3 regions of the Halanaerocella petrolearia genome follow, and region 1 is predicted to be linked to each of the others. Evidence: riboswitches for the same ligand, from Rfam matches in the RefSeq annotation. Region 1 holds a riboswitch; each other region holds the start of a gene.
The links. A riboswitch is a leader RNA that binds a small molecule or an ion and turns the genes downstream of it on or off. The one in region 1 is predicted to bind S-adenosylmethionine.
Positions count from the first base shown of each region.

Region 2: linked by a shared signal. The riboswitch ahead of ACYQ39_RS01280 (O-acetylhomoserine aminocarboxypropyltransferase/cysteine synthase family protein) and the one ahead of metK (methionine adenosyltransferase) in region 1 are both predicted to bind S-adenosylmethionine.
Region 3: linked by a shared signal. The riboswitch ahead of ACYQ39_RS01130 (hypothetical protein) and the one ahead of metK (methionine adenosyltransferase) in region 1 are both predicted to bind S-adenosylmethionine.

Region 1 is NZ_BAAHXW010000002.1:1,130,790-1,136,199, forward strand. Features, by position in the region: gene ACYQ39_RS13020 (polysaccharide deacetylase family protein) at 1-444, opposite strand, end outside; gene sfsA (DNA/RNA nuclease SfsA) at 631-1,326, shown strand; gene ACYQ39_RS13030 (MalY/PatB family protein) at 1,344-2,501, shown strand; SAM riboswitch class I at 2,564-2,665, shown strand; gene metK (methionine adenosyltransferase) at 2,809-3,987, shown strand; gene ACYQ39_RS13040 (hypothetical protein) at 4,038-4,637, opposite strand; gene ACYQ39_RS13045 (D-2-hydroxyacid dehydrogenase) at 4,894-5,410, shown strand, end outside.
Region 2 is NZ_BAAHXW010000001.1:234,119-239,528, reverse strand. Features, by position in the region: gene thiI (tRNA uracil 4-sulfurtransferase ThiI) at 25-1,212, shown strand; gene ACYQ39_RS01285 (hypothetical protein) at 1,248-1,973, opposite strand; SAM riboswitch class I at 2,215-2,320, shown strand; gene ACYQ39_RS01280 (O-acetylhomoserine aminocarboxypropyltransferase/cysteine synthase family protein) at 2,433-3,629, shown strand; gene ACYQ39_RS01275 (PIG-L deacetylase family protein) at 3,924-5,111, shown strand; gene ACYQ39_RS01270 (type I phosphomannose isomerase catalytic subunit) at 5,126-5,410, shown strand, end outside.
Region 3 is NZ_BAAHXW010000001.1:202,012-207,421, reverse strand. Features, by position in the region: gene ACYQ39_RS01140 (solute:sodium symporter family transporter) at 1-548, opposite strand, end outside; gene ACYQ39_RS01135 (MFS transporter) at 1,055-2,326, opposite strand; SAM riboswitch class I at 2,465-2,592, shown strand; gene ACYQ39_RS01130 (hypothetical protein) at 2,689-3,324, shown strand; gene ACYQ39_RS01125 (homocysteine S-methyltransferase family protein) at 3,534-5,410, shown strand, end outside.

The sequences.
Region 1 (5,410 bases):
TAATATCTCTAGAATACGAGGTGTATATTTAGTATCTGGACCGTCATCAAAGGTTAGAGCTATCTTTTTGACTTTTGGCCCGCGACGATACATCTTTTTAGCAGGTTCTTCTGGTTGAGAAGAGGTCTGCTCATCTGTTTTAGAATTATAACTAATACGTTGGTAACCACTATTATAATCAGTTGAATTACTACCATTTGAGTAATTAGGGTTACTATCAGGTAATAGTAAGGTCTGATTGGTATAGATAAGATTTGGATTATTAAGGTTATTCAATGTTGATAATTTAGACATACTTGTATTGAACTTAAGGGAAATTTTGAATAATGAATCTCCATTTGCAACAGTATATTTTGTATAAGCATAGCTAGTTGTTGTTACTGAGAGTAAGAGTAACAAGATAACCATAAAGATAAGACCAACTTTGGTTTTCTTTGGTAACAAATTTGGCACCTCCTTTTTTAGGACAAGCTTATGGTAACATACATAATATATCTTTAGCAACCTGTAAATTTTAGTAATTAAATTACAAATTGAAACAAAGAAGTGAATGAGTTTATCCTTTGATAGTGAAATGTTATTGATATAAAGTTATTTTTCACCTATAGAAGTTACAAAGGAGAGATATAGATGTCTAAAATTGAATTTGAAAATTTAGAAGTAGGTAAGTTAATTGAACGGCCTAATAGATTTGTAGCTATAGTAGATTTAGATGGAGAGGAGATTAAGGCATATTTACCTAATCCAGGTCGGCTAGAGGAGCTAATGTTGCCAGGGGCCAAGGTATTTGTTAAGCATGAGGCTAAGCCAGGTCGAAAGACAGAGTATGATTTATTATTGATTGAGCAAGATGGAGAGTTGATTTCATTAGATACTAGATTACCTAATAAGTTAGTTAACCAAGCTTTAGAAACGAACTTTTTTTCTGAGTTTAAAGATTATCAAGAGGTTATTGCTGAATATACTGTTGGTAATAGTAGATTAGATTTTTTATTACGTAATGGAGAAGAAGAATGTTTAATAGAAGTTAAATCAGTTACTTTAGTAGAAGATAAGATAGCTAAATTTCCGGATGCTCCTACAAAGCGAGGGCGTAGACATCTAGATGAGTTGATTGAGGCTCATCAAAAGGGCTATCGTAGTGTAGTTTTATTTATTATTCAACGTCAGAATATTGATTATTTTACTCCTTGTCGTAGAATTGATCTTGACTTTGCTCAAAAGTTAGAAGAAACTATAGATGCAGGAGTAGAAGTTTATGCTTATCAATGCCAAACAAACACAGATGGAATTAAGCTGGATAATCAAATAAAAGTTAAGGTATAAGTAAGGGGGATTATTTTATGTTTAATTTTGATGATGTAATTGATCGGAGAGATACTGATTCTTTAAAGTGGGATACAATTGGTGATGATAATATGTTACCTATGTGGGTAGCAGATATGGACTTTAAGAGCCCTAAAGCAGTCAGAGAAGCTCTTGCTAAAAGAGTAGAGCATGGTATTTTTGGCTATGCTGGAGGATATGACTCATACTATGATGCAGTTATCCAGTGGATGAAAAGACGCCAGCAATGGGAAGTAAAGAAAGATTGGATCTCTATTAGTCCAGGGGTAGTTCCAGCTTTGAATATGTTAGTTAGAGCTTTGACTAATCAAGGTGATAAGGTAGTTATTCAATCACCTGTCTACTATCCTTTTTATGAAGTAGTAGAGAATAATGGCTGTCATGTAGTTGATAATCCTTTACAATTTGATGGTGCTAGTTATCAGATGGACTTTGCAGATTTAGAGGAAAAACTTGACTCGCGAGTTAAACTTATGATTCTTTGTAGTCCTCATAACCCAGTTGGTAGAGTCTGGAGTGAAGAGGAATTGAGGAAATTAGGGGAAATATGTAATAAAAATGACGTAATTATAATTGCAGATGAGATTCATTCTGATTTGATTTTGTCAGATAATGAACACCAAGTATTTTCTTCTCTCTCAGAAGAATTTAAACAAAATTCTGTAATCTGTAATGCTCCCACAAAGACTTTTAATATTGCAGGTATTCAGATTTCTAATATTATTATTCCTAATCAGAATATTAGAGAGTTATTTCAACATACTTTAGAGAGTACAGGGGTAGGAAGGCCAAATATATTTGCAGTTACAGCAGCTAGGGCAGCTTATAATAAAGGAGAAGAATGGTTAGATGAACTTTTAGTTTATCTAAAGAATAACTTAGAGTTTTTGCAAAGTTATATAGAAGAGAATATACCTCAAATAAATGTTATTGAACCAGAAGGTACCTATTTAGTCTGGTTAGATTTTAGAGAATTAGGTTTGACTGATAAAGAGATTAGAAGTTTATTATTTAAAGAAGCGGAGTTGATTTTAAATCCTGGGCCAATCTTTGGAGAGCAGGGAAGTGGATTTCAAAGGATTAATATAGCTTGTCCTAAATCAGTATTAAAGGAAGGTTTACAGAGGTTAAAAAAGGCAGTTGATAAGATATAATCTTATGATAATTGACATATTAAATTGGTTATGATAGAATTAAGTTGATTAAAAAATAGAATAATACATCACGAGTAGTGGAGGGACAGGCCCTATGAAGCTCAGCAACCGCCTGAGAAGGAAAGGTGCTAATTCCTGCCAGTCTTTTTTCTGGGAGATGTATTGAGTAGCTTATTATCTCTCCAGTTAGGAGAGTTTTTTTATTTTAATAAGAAATTATTTTAGTTAGTTGCGGAAAAATAATAGATAGATTTTAATTAGCAGTTAGTGATTATTAATTGTGGATTAAATATAGGAGGTAATAATTATGTCAGAAAGATACTTTTTTACATCTGAATCAGTAACAGAAGGTCATCCAGATAAGGTGGCAGATCAGATTTCTGATGCTGTTTTGGATGCTATCTTAGAAGAGGATTCAGCGGCTAGAGTAGCTTGTGAAACAACAGTTACTACAGGAATGGTCTTAGTAGCTGGTGAAATTTCTACCGATTGTTATGTTGATATTTCGGAAGTTGCGCGAGAAACTATTGAAGATATAGGTTATACAAGGGCCAAATATGGTTTTGACTCTGAAACTTGTGCAGTCTTAACTTCTATTGACGAACAGTCTCCTGATATTGCTATGGGAGTTGATGAGGCTTTGGAATCTAAAGAAGGGGCCCAAGAAGAGATTGGGGCAGGAGATCAGGGCATTATGTTTGGTTATGCTACTAATGAAACAGAAGAGTTGATGCCCTTACCAATTACTCTATCCCATAAGTTGGCCCAGCAGTTGGCTAAAGTAAGAAAAGAAGGGTCACTAAATTATCTACGACCTGATGGCAAGACTCAAGTTACAGTAGAGTATGAAGGAGACAAGCCAGTACGAATTGATGCAATTGTTATCTCTACTCAGCATCATCCTGAAATTGAACTAGAAGATCTACGAGAGGATTTAGTTGCAGAGGTAGTAAAGCCAGTTATTGATGCTGATTTATTAGATGAAGAGACTACATATTATATCAATCCAACTGGTCGCTTTGTAATTGGTGGTCCGCAAGGAGATGCTGGATTGACAGGACGAAAGATCATTGTTGATACTTATGGTGGTATGGCACGCCATGGTGGAGGAGCATTCTCTGGTAAAGATGCTACTAAAGTAGATAGATCTGCTACTTACGCTGCTCGTTATGTAGCTAAAAATATAGTAGCAGCAGGTTTAGCAGATAAATGTGAGGTACAATTATCATATGCTATTGGAGTAGCTCATCCAGTATCAATTATGGTTGATACATTTGGTACCGCTAAGCTTGAAGAGGATAAGATTGAAGAATTAGTTGATAAGCACTTTGATCTACGTCCAGGTGAGATTATTAAAGAATTAGATTTGAGGCAGCCAATTTATCGCCAGACAGCAACCTATGGTCACTTTGGGCGGTCTGATTTAGATTTACCTTGGGAGAGAACTGATAAAGCTGGTCTATTAAAAGAAGAAGCAGGTTTATAAATTATAAAATACCGCCCTATAGGGCGGTATTTATCTTATTAGGGGCTGGTTTATCCTTTTAGATTAATAGTTGGTTGTAAAGTTTTTTGTTCTTTGAAGTAACGACCTTGCTCCAAAAATAATTCAGTCATTTCTATTTGCAAGGTTTTTAATGTTAAGTTTTTAGGTGCTAGTTGCGATGATTCAGTTTTATTTATAGTCCATTCTTTTAGTTTTTTTCTTGTCTCTTTATAAGTAGCAGTAATTAATTTTTCGCTATCTGTTGGGAGAGGTTCTAGTGCTTTATGTGCTTTCTTATAACTAATATTAATAATCTTTTTAACTTGTTTATGGAAAGACTTTAATTTAGTTGGATTTTGTTGGTATTTTTCTTTGATCAAATCTAAAATTTGGTTAGAAATAGTCTCTATCCCCCATTTATCAGTATCAACCTTTAGTTTTTCTTCTAATTCTGAATAAGATTCTTTTTGGTTATCTTCTTTTTTCTCTTTCTTATCGTCTTTAAGCTCTTCTGTTAGAGTAAGAAAGTCACTCTTTTTTGATTTCTTTTGTTGTCGACCTTTATTTTGTTTATAAGCATGGTCATGATACTGATTTGTTTTAGTAATTGGAGATGTCTTTGTAATTCTATTGACGCCATCTTCAGTCATAGTATCCCCTCCCTCTTATTAATATTATCGATAGTTCAGGTTAGATTATAACCTGTCTATAGTAGCATTTAAGTTATTTAGCTAGGTATTGGTCGTATATAATACTATTAACTGATGGCTATGTTACTGAAAGAGAAATATCACCTTTGCATAAATAACCTTCTATAATACATAAATATAATAACAGCCTATTTAAATTAATTGAAATATACAATAAAATTGGTTTATAATTGTAATATACAAAGGAGGAGATAAAGTGACTAATAATCTTGAGATTTTAATTATGTTTGGTGCAGACTTTGACCAAAGTCAGTTATCTAGTTTAAAAAAGATGGCTCCTCAAGTTGCAATTACTAATCTTCAAGCAGATGAAGTTACTACTGAAATGATAAAAAAAGCAGATATTATATTTGGTTGGCCAAAGAAGGAAGATCTAAAGAAGGCAGAAAATTTGAAATGGTTACATCTACCAAGTGCTGGTGCAAGTAAGTATATAGATCAAAGTTTGTATCATAACCAAGATATTATTTTGACTAATTCTAGTGGTGTTTATGGTTTGCCAATAGCTGAACATATTTTAGGTATGATTTTAGCTTTTAATAATAATCTATCTCAGTATTTTGAGCAACAACAGCAGAAAGAATGGCAATCAGTAAGAGCAAGAAGAGATATTTATGGTTCTACTTGTGGAATAATTGGTTTTGGGAATATAGGAAGAGAAGTTGCTAAACGTGCTCAAGCTTTAGGCTCTAGAGTATTGGCACTGAAACGGA
Region 2 (5,410 bases), on a different contig from region 1:
ACTATAAAAATAGAGGTGATAATAATGGAGAAACTATATTTAATCAGATACGGTGAGATAGGAACTAAAGGAAAGAACCGCCATGTTTTTGAAGATAAACTAGTTAGTAATATTAGACAAGCCCTGACAGCTATTGATAAAACAGCAGAGGTTAATGTTTATAAGACTTCAGGACGTATCTTTGCAGCAACTGATTTAGCAGAAGATAGAGTAATTGATAGACTGCAAAAAGTCTGTGGTATAGTAGGCATCTGTCCCACTAGAAGAGTTGCTCTTGATGTAGATCAAGTCAAGAAGGCTAGTTTAGCAGCTGTAAAAGAAGCTTTACCAGCTGAAGAGAGAACTGTTAATTTTAAGGTAAGTGCTAGCAGGGCCAATAAAGGCTTTGAACTAGATAGTATGGAACTAAATAGAGAGATGGGAGCATATGTATTACAAAATACCCCTGATGGAAGACTAAATGTTGACTTATATAACCCTGAAATTGAGTTAAATATTGAAGTGCGTTATAATCACGTCTATATCTATACTCAGGATCTACCTGGAGTAGGTGGTTTACCTGTAGGAACTACAGGTAGATTAGGAGTCTTACTATCAGGTGGAATTGATAGTCCAGTAGCTAATTGGATGGCTATGAAACGAGGAGTAGAGACTACTCCAATCTATTTTCATAGTTTCCCTTTTACTAGTGATCGAGCTAAGGAAAAGGTAGTTGATCTAACAAAGGTGTTGGCCCAGTATCAAGGTAAGATGGATCTACATGTTGTTCATTTTACTGAGATTCAAAAACAGATTAACGAAAAATGTCCTGCTGATTTAACTACAGTTATTATGCGCCGGAAAATGATAGAGATTGCTGAGAAGATTACAGAACAGAAAGGCGGTAAAGGATTAGTGACTGGTGAAAGTATGGGCCAAGTAGCTAGCCAGACATTAAGTTCTATGCATGTAACAAATATAGCAGCAACCATGCCTATCTTTAGACCATTGATTGGCTTAGATAAGATAGAGATAGAGGCAAAAGCTAAAGAAATTGGAACCTATGAGACTTCTATTCAGCCTTATGAAGACTGTTGTACTGTTTTTGTTCCTGAGACTCCTGAGACTCATCCGACTTTAGAACAGATAAGAGAAGGAGAAGAGGAATTAGAAGTTGATAAGTTGATTGAAGAGGCTGTAAAAGAAGTAGAAATCATAAAGATTGAAGATTAAATTAGTGTGGGGGATTTCCCCCACACTATCAGTCATTAACAGTCATCAATTGGTTGCTCAATAGGACATGGACCACAGGCAAATTCAAGTACTCCTCTTATCTCCCAAATCTCATCTCCATCTTTTCTACAAAACTCACTACAGGTAGTCTCTACAAAATCAACTATTATATCATTAGCTCCAATAACACGAAGATTTTCACAACTAGCCTCACTATCTAAACAGACTGGTGTAAATTCATCAACACATATGATAGTCGAAGTACATACAGGAGCTTGAGATCCTGTTTCAGGAGCAGAGTCACTTGCTACACATAAACCACCTATTAGCTTAATACAGCCCTCAATAAATACTTCAGTTACACCTACACCTGTAAACTCTGTATCAATAGCACATTCCTGTGAAAAGCATTCAAAACATCCTTCTTCTTCTAAGAAGTAGGCAGCAACATCAAAGTTTTCTGCAATGAATTCTTCTTGTTCTGCTAAAGTGTCACCTGGAATAGAGAAACCAGCAGGAACAACTAGAGTAAAGCAGAATTCAATATCTTCAGGAGGAATACAAGCCTCTATTGGGCCAATATCTGGGCAACCCTCTGGACAGCCAACACATTCTTCTGGACAGACAACTTCTTGTTGGATTTCATTTTCAGCCATTTTGGCACCTCCTCTATCTTTAGTTTCTTTTAACTCATCTTCAGTGGAAGAATAAGATCTTATTTCCATAGGACCTATTGTAGTTATTTTAACTTTATCAACCATTTATCTCACCTCCTTATCGGATAGGGGGTAAAGGTTTAGTATATATTATTCATTAGCGGATTAATTTGGGATATTTGTAATTAAAAAGTTTTTATAACCTATCCCACTTTCTAATGAGTCACTACATAATATGGGTTAATATGTAAATATGTGAAAAGATAGTTAAAGTAGTCTTTTGTAAATTAGTAAGTTGACATAATTATTAAGATATGTTATTATTATTTTAAATTGAATATTTAGGTTCTTATCCAGAGTGGCAGAGGGACTGGCCCGCTGAAGCCCGGCAACCTCCTAATTAAGGAAGGTGCCAATTCCTGCAATACCAGTCAGGTATTGAAAGATAAGAAGAGTAAAAAATCTCTTCTTACTAGAAGAGATTTTTTTATTTTATATTATTAAAGTAAAGAATAAATAATAGTGAATAGAATATTGTTAATTATAATAAAGGGAGGAACTAAAATGAGTAGTCGAGAAAAAGAGTATGGTTTTGAAACTAAAGCTTTACATGGAGGATATAATCCTGAGGAAAATAATAGAGGTTCTAGAGCAGTACCTATCTATCAGACAACTTCTTATGTTTTTGATGATGCAGACCATGCAGCTAGTCTATTTGCACTAGAAGAAAAGGGAGATATCTATACTAGAATTGGTAACCCTACGAATGAAGCCTTAGAGAAGAGAGTAGCAGAATTAGAAGGTGCAGAGGCAGGGTTAGCAACTTCTTCTGGTATGGCAGCTATTAACTTAACTGCTCTTACATTAGCAGAAAGTGGCGGCAAGATTGTTTCTTCAAAGTATGTTTATGGAGGAACTTATCATCTTTTCTCTGAGACATTACCTAAATATGGTATTGAAACAACTTTTGTAGACCCTCATAATTTAGATAACTGGGAAGAAGCTATTGATGAGGAGACAAAGTTCTTATATTTAGAGTCACCTGGTAATCCTACTTTAGATATAGTTGATATTGAAGCTGTGGCAGAGTTGGCCCATAAGTATGATTTGAAGTTAGTTATGGATAATACATTTAATACTCCTTATCTATGTCAACCACTTGAATTAGGAGTAGATATTATTGTTCATTCTACAACTAAGTATATAGGAGGCCATGGAACTTCTATTGGAGGTATTATTCTTGGTCCAGAAGAATTCCTTTTAAAGGCTAGAACCGAAGGTTATCGTGATACAGGACCAGCTTTAAGTCCTTTCAATGCTTGGACTTTCATTCAAGGTCTAGAAACATTGTCTCTACGAATGGAAAAACATTCTCAGAATGCACTTAAAGTAGCTAAGTGGTTAGAAGATCATTCTGAAGTAGAGTGGGTCAGATATCCAGGTTTAGAAAGTCATCCTCAGCATGAATTAGCTAAAAAACAACAAAGGCACTTTGGTGGTATGCTCTGTTTTGGCATTAAAGGTGGGTTTAAAGCAGGTAAGAGGTTAATTAACAATGTAGAGTTATGTTCCTTGTTAGCAAATGTAGGAGATACAAGAAGTTTAATTATCCATCCTGCTTCTACTACTCACGAGCAACTTTCTAAAGAAGAACAAGAAGAAGCTGGAATTACAGATAATTTAATCAGATTATCAGTAGGAATTGAAGATGTTAATGATATTATCGCCGATTTAGAGAAAGCTTTCAACCAAGTAAAATAACAGAAAAGACCCCAATATTGGGGTCTTTTTTTAAGTACTTTAATAATCAGAACCTAGTAACAAGAGAATTAAAATTAAAAAGACAATAAATGCCATATTATCATAGCCATAATTATAATCCATAAATATTCTCCTTTCTTAAACTAACTACTACATGATATGATATTGAGTTGAAATTGTGATAAGGAGAAACTATAATGAAACAAAAAGTCAAACTATTAGGATTTACTTTAGTAATTATTTTGAAATAATTATTATTTTAGTCTCATTATTTAAAAATATTGGAGGCAGAGAATGAATAATCTAAAGTTAATTTTAATAATAACGCTTATTGTAGTTACAACTTTTGGTGTACAAGCTAAAGATATATTAATAGTAGCTCCACATCCTGATGACGAGATTATAGGAACAGGTGGTACTATTTCTCAACATTTACAGCAGGGTGATCAGGTAAAAGTAATCTTTATGACTAGTGGTGAAGGTTACTACTGGGCTAGAAAATTATTTTCTAAAAAGATAGTTACTAATTTAGAAGAGCTAATTGAATTTGCTACTATAAGAAGACAAGAATCTATTACTGCTTTAACTAAATTAGGATTAGATAGAAAGCAGATTAAATTTCTTAAATTTCCTGATGGCTACCTTAAAGAGATCTTTTTAAATGGTAATTTTTATTCGTTGACTAGACAAGAATTGGTTACTGATTTAGAAAGAGAGATTATTAATTATAAGCCAGATATAATTTATACTTCTCATCTCAATGATCAACATCCTGACCATTGGGTAACTGCTTTAATAACTAAACTGATTTTAGCTAAAGATAATCTTTCAATCCCACACTATCATTATTTAGTGCATTGGAATGATTATCCTCAACCTCGAGGGTATAATCCAGACTCTTCTTTACAGCCTCCTACTGAATTAATAAGCAACCTTACTTGGAATTATCATCATCTATCATCACAAGCAGTTAAAAAGAAATATAGATCTATAAAAAGCTTTAAAACACAATTTTTAATTCAAGATTACTTACATAGTTTTATTAGACAAAATGAACTATTTGCTACTTTTGAACCTATTAATCTTCCTCAGTTAGTTTCTTTAAAACATTTTAAAGAAATCATCTTGAAAACAGAAAAGACAATAAGTAAGGATAATACTAATAGTTGGCTACAAAAAGGAGATATTATTAATCTGGCCGCTTATAATACTATTAAGAATTTATACTTATCTATTAAATTTAAATCTAAACCAGCTGATAAAGTTAAAGTTTATTTAATCAATCCAAAAAGCAAACAAATACTTAATAAATTCACTTATTTTGCAAATAAAAAGAATGAGATATGGGGCAGGATAAATAATCGTTTATATTTAAAGATAAATAAGGAAGGATTAACTAAAGAACAGATTATTGGAGTTATTTCTTATGAAGGGAATTCAGAATTAGATATAATAGGTTGGTATTCTCTAATAATTAATTAGAAAGGATGATAAAGATGCATCCCTTAAAATTCAAAGCTGTTTATCAAGAAAAAATATGGGGCGGTGATACTTTATCTACAGAATTTAATCGAAATTTACCTAATGACTCTATAGGTGAGAGTTGGGAAGTAGCAGCCCATGAAAATGGTAGCAGTAAGATTGCTAATGGTGAATTTGCAGGCCAAGAGTTGATGGATATTATTAAGGAACAAGGGGCCAAAATTCTAGGAAGTAAAGCCCAAGAAGAAGATTATGAAAAGTTTCCACTGTTAATTAAGTTACTTGATGCTAATGATAAA
Region 3 (5,410 bases), on a different contig from region 1:
AACCCGCCAAAAATGGCATAAATAGAACCTACAATTCCTATACCCCAGACTGCAATCCATAATCCAGTCCACTGACTAACTCCTAGTGTTTCTGGAATATTAAACATACCACTGATTCCTCTAGCTCCTGTATAAAGAATAGGTGGTAATAGGTTAAAAACATAGCCAAATAAGAATAAAATTGTAACTATTCTTTTAGTACCAGAATCGAACCTTTCTTCTAAAAAGTCTGGAATAGTTGTAATGCCACCTTTTAAATACTTTGGTAATAAATAAAAAGCTACTATTACTAGGGCTACTGCCGAGCCAACTTCCCAACCCATAACAGACATATTGTCTGTATATCCTTGAGCATTTAATCCTATTAACTGCTCTGTAGATAAATTAGTCAACATTAAAGAACCACCAATCATCCAACCAGTAAGACTTCTACCCCCAAGAAAATATCCATCTTGAGTATCTAAATCTTCTTCTTTAGTAAATTTGTAAGAAATAACTGCAACTAAAGCAGTAAAAAATATAAATGATCCAACTGTAAAAATATCCATTTTAAATTGCCCCCTTATCTTATTGAGTAGTTTAGATAAGGAGAATCTTATGAACTTATAATGAATTTTATTTGATTATAGACTTATTTCAGATTATTTCTCCTAATTAATAATCATGAATGAAAGAAAATTATTTTTTTACATAACAATTATATACTTATATTATTGCTTATCCTAATGATGTAAGTAATATCTAATCTATTTTGCCCTTTAGATACACCTCCTATTTTATATAAGTTTATAGATAAACCAACTTAGTTAATCAAATTAATTAAGTTGGTTTAAATAAATAGTAACTTTTGAAAGTTACTATTTATTTAGTGATTATTTGATTATAATCTTGACTATAAAAAGTATATAACAAATAAAAAAGAATATCAAGAACTTATAACAAAACTTTTTTAATGGAATTAAATAAGTTAATAAATAAAAAAATTATCTGTTTTTATTTTAATATACTTTCTTGTCTTTGTCAACTTATTTGCTGATAAATCAGATTTTTATTGTTAAGATAATCTAGGATCCTTTACTTTAAAAAATAAAAGTATGATTCCTAAGACAATCATTATAAAAGAACTACCAAAAACTACTTTATAATTTAATATATCGGCTAATAAGCCACCTAATAGAGAAATAATTGCCATTGTTAAACCAGTAACTGTATTAGTTAATCCTACATAAACTGTTCTTTCCTCAGGTGAAGAAGCAAAATCAGCAATGATAGTTATAAAAGAAACACTATTGCCTCCTAAAGCTATACCTGTTAAAATAAATACTAAATAGAAAAAAATTAGACTATGAGCAAAAAAAGCAACTGCTAATCCTAATGCATTAAAGAAGGCAGCAATTACTACTACCAGCTTATGACCATATTTATCTCCTAAATAACCCCAGAAAATATTAGTTAGACTCTTACTTATAATCAATACTACTGTAAAAATACCAACAACCTTATCAGCCTCCCCTGCCTTTAAACCTAACCTTTCAATGCCTGCTACTGTAAACAATCCATCAGCCATACCAATAAACTGGACTAAGACAGCTCCAATCAAGTAATTTCGGTAATTTATCTCCTTTTTTATAATTGATAATAATTTTTGAATATATTCTTTGAAGCTATCATTTTTATCTTCTGTTGGGTAAGCTGGCTCCTTAACTAAAGCTAAAAAAAGATATGAAATCATCATAGCTATAAAAGTTATCCCAAAGAGAATAGTAAAGCTAATTTGAAAAGAAAATTCCTTAATTATATAACCAGCTCCCAAAGCCCCGAATACCTCTAATAAACTACTTAAAAAGGTTCGATAACCAAAAAATTTCCCCCTGTTCTCCTGAGGAATTACTTTAGCTACTAAATCAAACCATACTGGGCCAACTAATCCAGAAAAGATAGTATGTAATGTCCACAGTAAAAAGAAACTAAACAATAACAGATTATTAGAAGCAAGTAAATAAGTTAAAATAGCCAAAAGCAATAAAGGTAGCCTTTGTAGTAGTCCAAAAATTAGTACTCTTCTCTTCTTTCTATCTAAACCTGCAGTCCACTTAGCTGATAATAATTGTGGAAAAGTAGTACCAAACATCATAATAGCTGCAATTAAACTGATTAAAAACTTAGATTTAGTTAATTGGCGAACAAATAAAGGTAAAATAGTACTAACTGAGATAAAACCCATACCTAAAGTATAAAAAGCACCGTCTAAAATATTTACTGCAAAATTAAACTTATAGTTATTGCTGATTTTTGTTTTAGCATCTTCTTTATTACTATTAGTCATTATTTTATTCCCCTTTTTAACAGTTTAACATTAATTATGTTTATAAAAGATAGGTTTAGTTATACTTAAAAAAAGAATTAGTTTTGACAAAGAGTATAATTGATGTTATACTTATGCACAATAATTGAATAGATATTAGCCTTATTGAGAGTGGTGGAGGGACTGGCCCTATGAAACCCGGCAACCAGTAGTAATTTTTAGTTTGAGTTTAAGATACTACAGTGGTGCCAACTCCTGCGGAAGTCTTAACTTCTGAGAAATAAGGGAAGATGATAACTCCTCTTCTCTTATAAGAAGAGGTTTTTTTATTGGAGGTGTAGATTATTATCCAAGATATCTCAATTGAAATTCTTAAATATGAAGTGAAGAAAGAATTAGGTTATCAAGAACAGACTGAATCTAATGCTAAAGTGGAAAAGATAATCTCTGATACAATAGATTTAGCCACTCCCCTATTAGAACCTAAAGGAAAATATATCATCTTAGAAGAGATAGATATTGATCAAGATAAAGTTAGCTTAGGAGCAGAAAAATTTACCTTTCAGAGTCAGGATATAGCTGACTTATTAGCTGACCAAGAAGAAGTAGCTCTTTTAGCAGTAACTATAGGATATAAATTAGAAGAGAAGGTAAATCAACTTTTTGCTGAAGGTGAATTAACTAAAGCAACTACTTTAGATGCAGTAGGTTCAGCAGCAGTAGAAGAAGTAGCTAATGAAGTAACTAGATTAATTAAAAAAGAATCTCTAACCAGAGGTTTATCCCATCTAACAATGCGGTTTAGCCCTGGTTATGGTGATACTAAATTAGATATGCAACCTGAATTATTAGATCTTTTAGATGGAGAAGAGTTAGATATTAACCTTAGTTCTGGTTACATACTAGATCCTCAAAAGTCAATTACTGCCTTGATAGGATTAGGTAATGTTGAATCAGATAGACCTAGTTGTGACTTTAACTGCCAAAATTGTGAATTTGAAACTTGTGTGTATGAATAGTAGTTGTTAGCTATCTGCTATGAGCCATGAGCCAATTCAAACCCATTACATTAATGAGCTTGTTACGTTTGATTTCTAGCTCACGACTCACAGCTCATAGCTCATCGCTGTGATATTAAAGTGACGCTTTATATCAATTAAACTACATCTTTGCAGTTAAGATCAAAAAATAGATAATTATAGATAGAGTAAGAAAGGAGTATGTAGTAGTGAGTAATTTATTAGATAGATTAGAAAATGAGATTCTAGTATTAGATGGTGCTATGGGTACTGCACTACAGAATAAAGGATTAGAAGTTGGTGACTGCCCAGAAGAATTAAACTTAACTAACCCAGAGATACTACAGGAGATATATACAAGTTATCTAAATGCCGGCAGTAATATTATTCAGACTAATACATTTGGGGCCAACTCCCTTAAGTTGGCTGAGTATGGCTTAGAGGATCAAGTAGTTGAGATAAATAGCCAAGCCGTAAAGTTGGCTCGAGAAGTAGCATCTAATAATAATGTATTTGTTTCAGCTTCTATTGGTCCTACTGGAAAGTTATTAGAGCCTTTAGGAGATCTATCTTTTCAGAAAGCTTATGAAGTATTTGCTCAACAGGCTAAAGCTTTAGAGGAAGCTGGAGCTGATTTGATTAATATTGAGACTATGACTGATCTACAGGAGGCTCGAGCCGCTTTAATTGCTGTTAAAGAAGAAACTTATCTTCCTGTAATCTGTAATTTAACTTATGAAGAGAATTTAAAGACAATGACAGGAACTGACCCTCAAACAGCAGTCACTGTTTTAGAAGCTATTGGTGCTGATGCAATTGGGGCCAACTGTAGCTTAGGTCCTAAGAAATTAGTAGAGATAGTAGAGATTATAGATCAAGAGACAGACCTTCCTATCTGTGTTCAACCTAATGCTGGGTTACCAATCTTAGATGATAATAACCAGACAGTCTTTCCTATGTCAGCTCAAGAAATGGCAGATTATATTCCAGACTTTATCAAGGCAGGGGCCAATATAATTGGTGGCTGTTGTGGCTCTACTCCTGAATATATAAAGTTGGTTAAAGAACAAGTAACAAATGTTACACCTAACAAAGGAGAAGTTATTAAAGAAACTAGATTAACTAGTCGAACTAAAACAGTAACTATCTCTGATGATTTACCAACTCGAATCATTGGTGAACGAATCAACCCTACTGGACGAGAAAAGCTATCAGATCAACTAGCTGAAAATAATATGGAACTTGTTTCTCAAGAAGCTACTAAGCAGGTTAAAACTGAAGCTGATATTTTGGATATTAATGTTGGAGTACCAGAAATTGATCAAGCTCAGGCTATGAAGTTGGCCCTAGAGACAGTCCATAATGTAGTAGATGTCCCAGTCTCTATTGATACAACTAATCAAGAGGTATTAGAAACGGGGCTACAACAAGTAGTAGGTAAACCATTAATCAACTCAGTAACTGGTGAACAGGAAAGTTTGGAACGAGTTCTTCCTTTAGCAAATAAGTATGGTGCAGCAGTTTTAGGATTAACTTTAGATGAGGATGGCATCCCTCCTACTGCTCAAGGAAGATTAAAGGTTGCTCGAAAAATTGTTAAGCAAGCTCAAGCAATTGGCATTAATAAAGAAGATATCTGGATTGATACTTTGGCTTTAGCAGCTAGTGCTGAACAAGAGCGAGTTCAAGAAACCGTTAAAGCTATTCGTCTAATCAAAGATGAATTAGGAGTTGCTACAGTCTTAGGTGTCAGTAATATTTCCTATGGTCTTCCAGTTAGAGAAGAAGTAAATACAGCCTATTTAGCTATGGCTATTCAAGCAGGACTTAATGCTCCAATCTTAGATCCAACTAGTCAAGCTATGAAAGCTACTGTAAAGTCTAGTGATTTATTAGTAAATCGTGATCCAGCTGGAAAGAGATATCTTGAATCCTATGCTGATCAAGAACAAGAGGAAAATCACACTAAAGATAAAGTAGAAGACACTACAACAGATGAGGATATTTTGATTACAATCCATCAATCAGTTCTAGAGGGAAATAAAGAGAATATCATCAAGCAACTTGAAGTAGCTTTAGATGATTA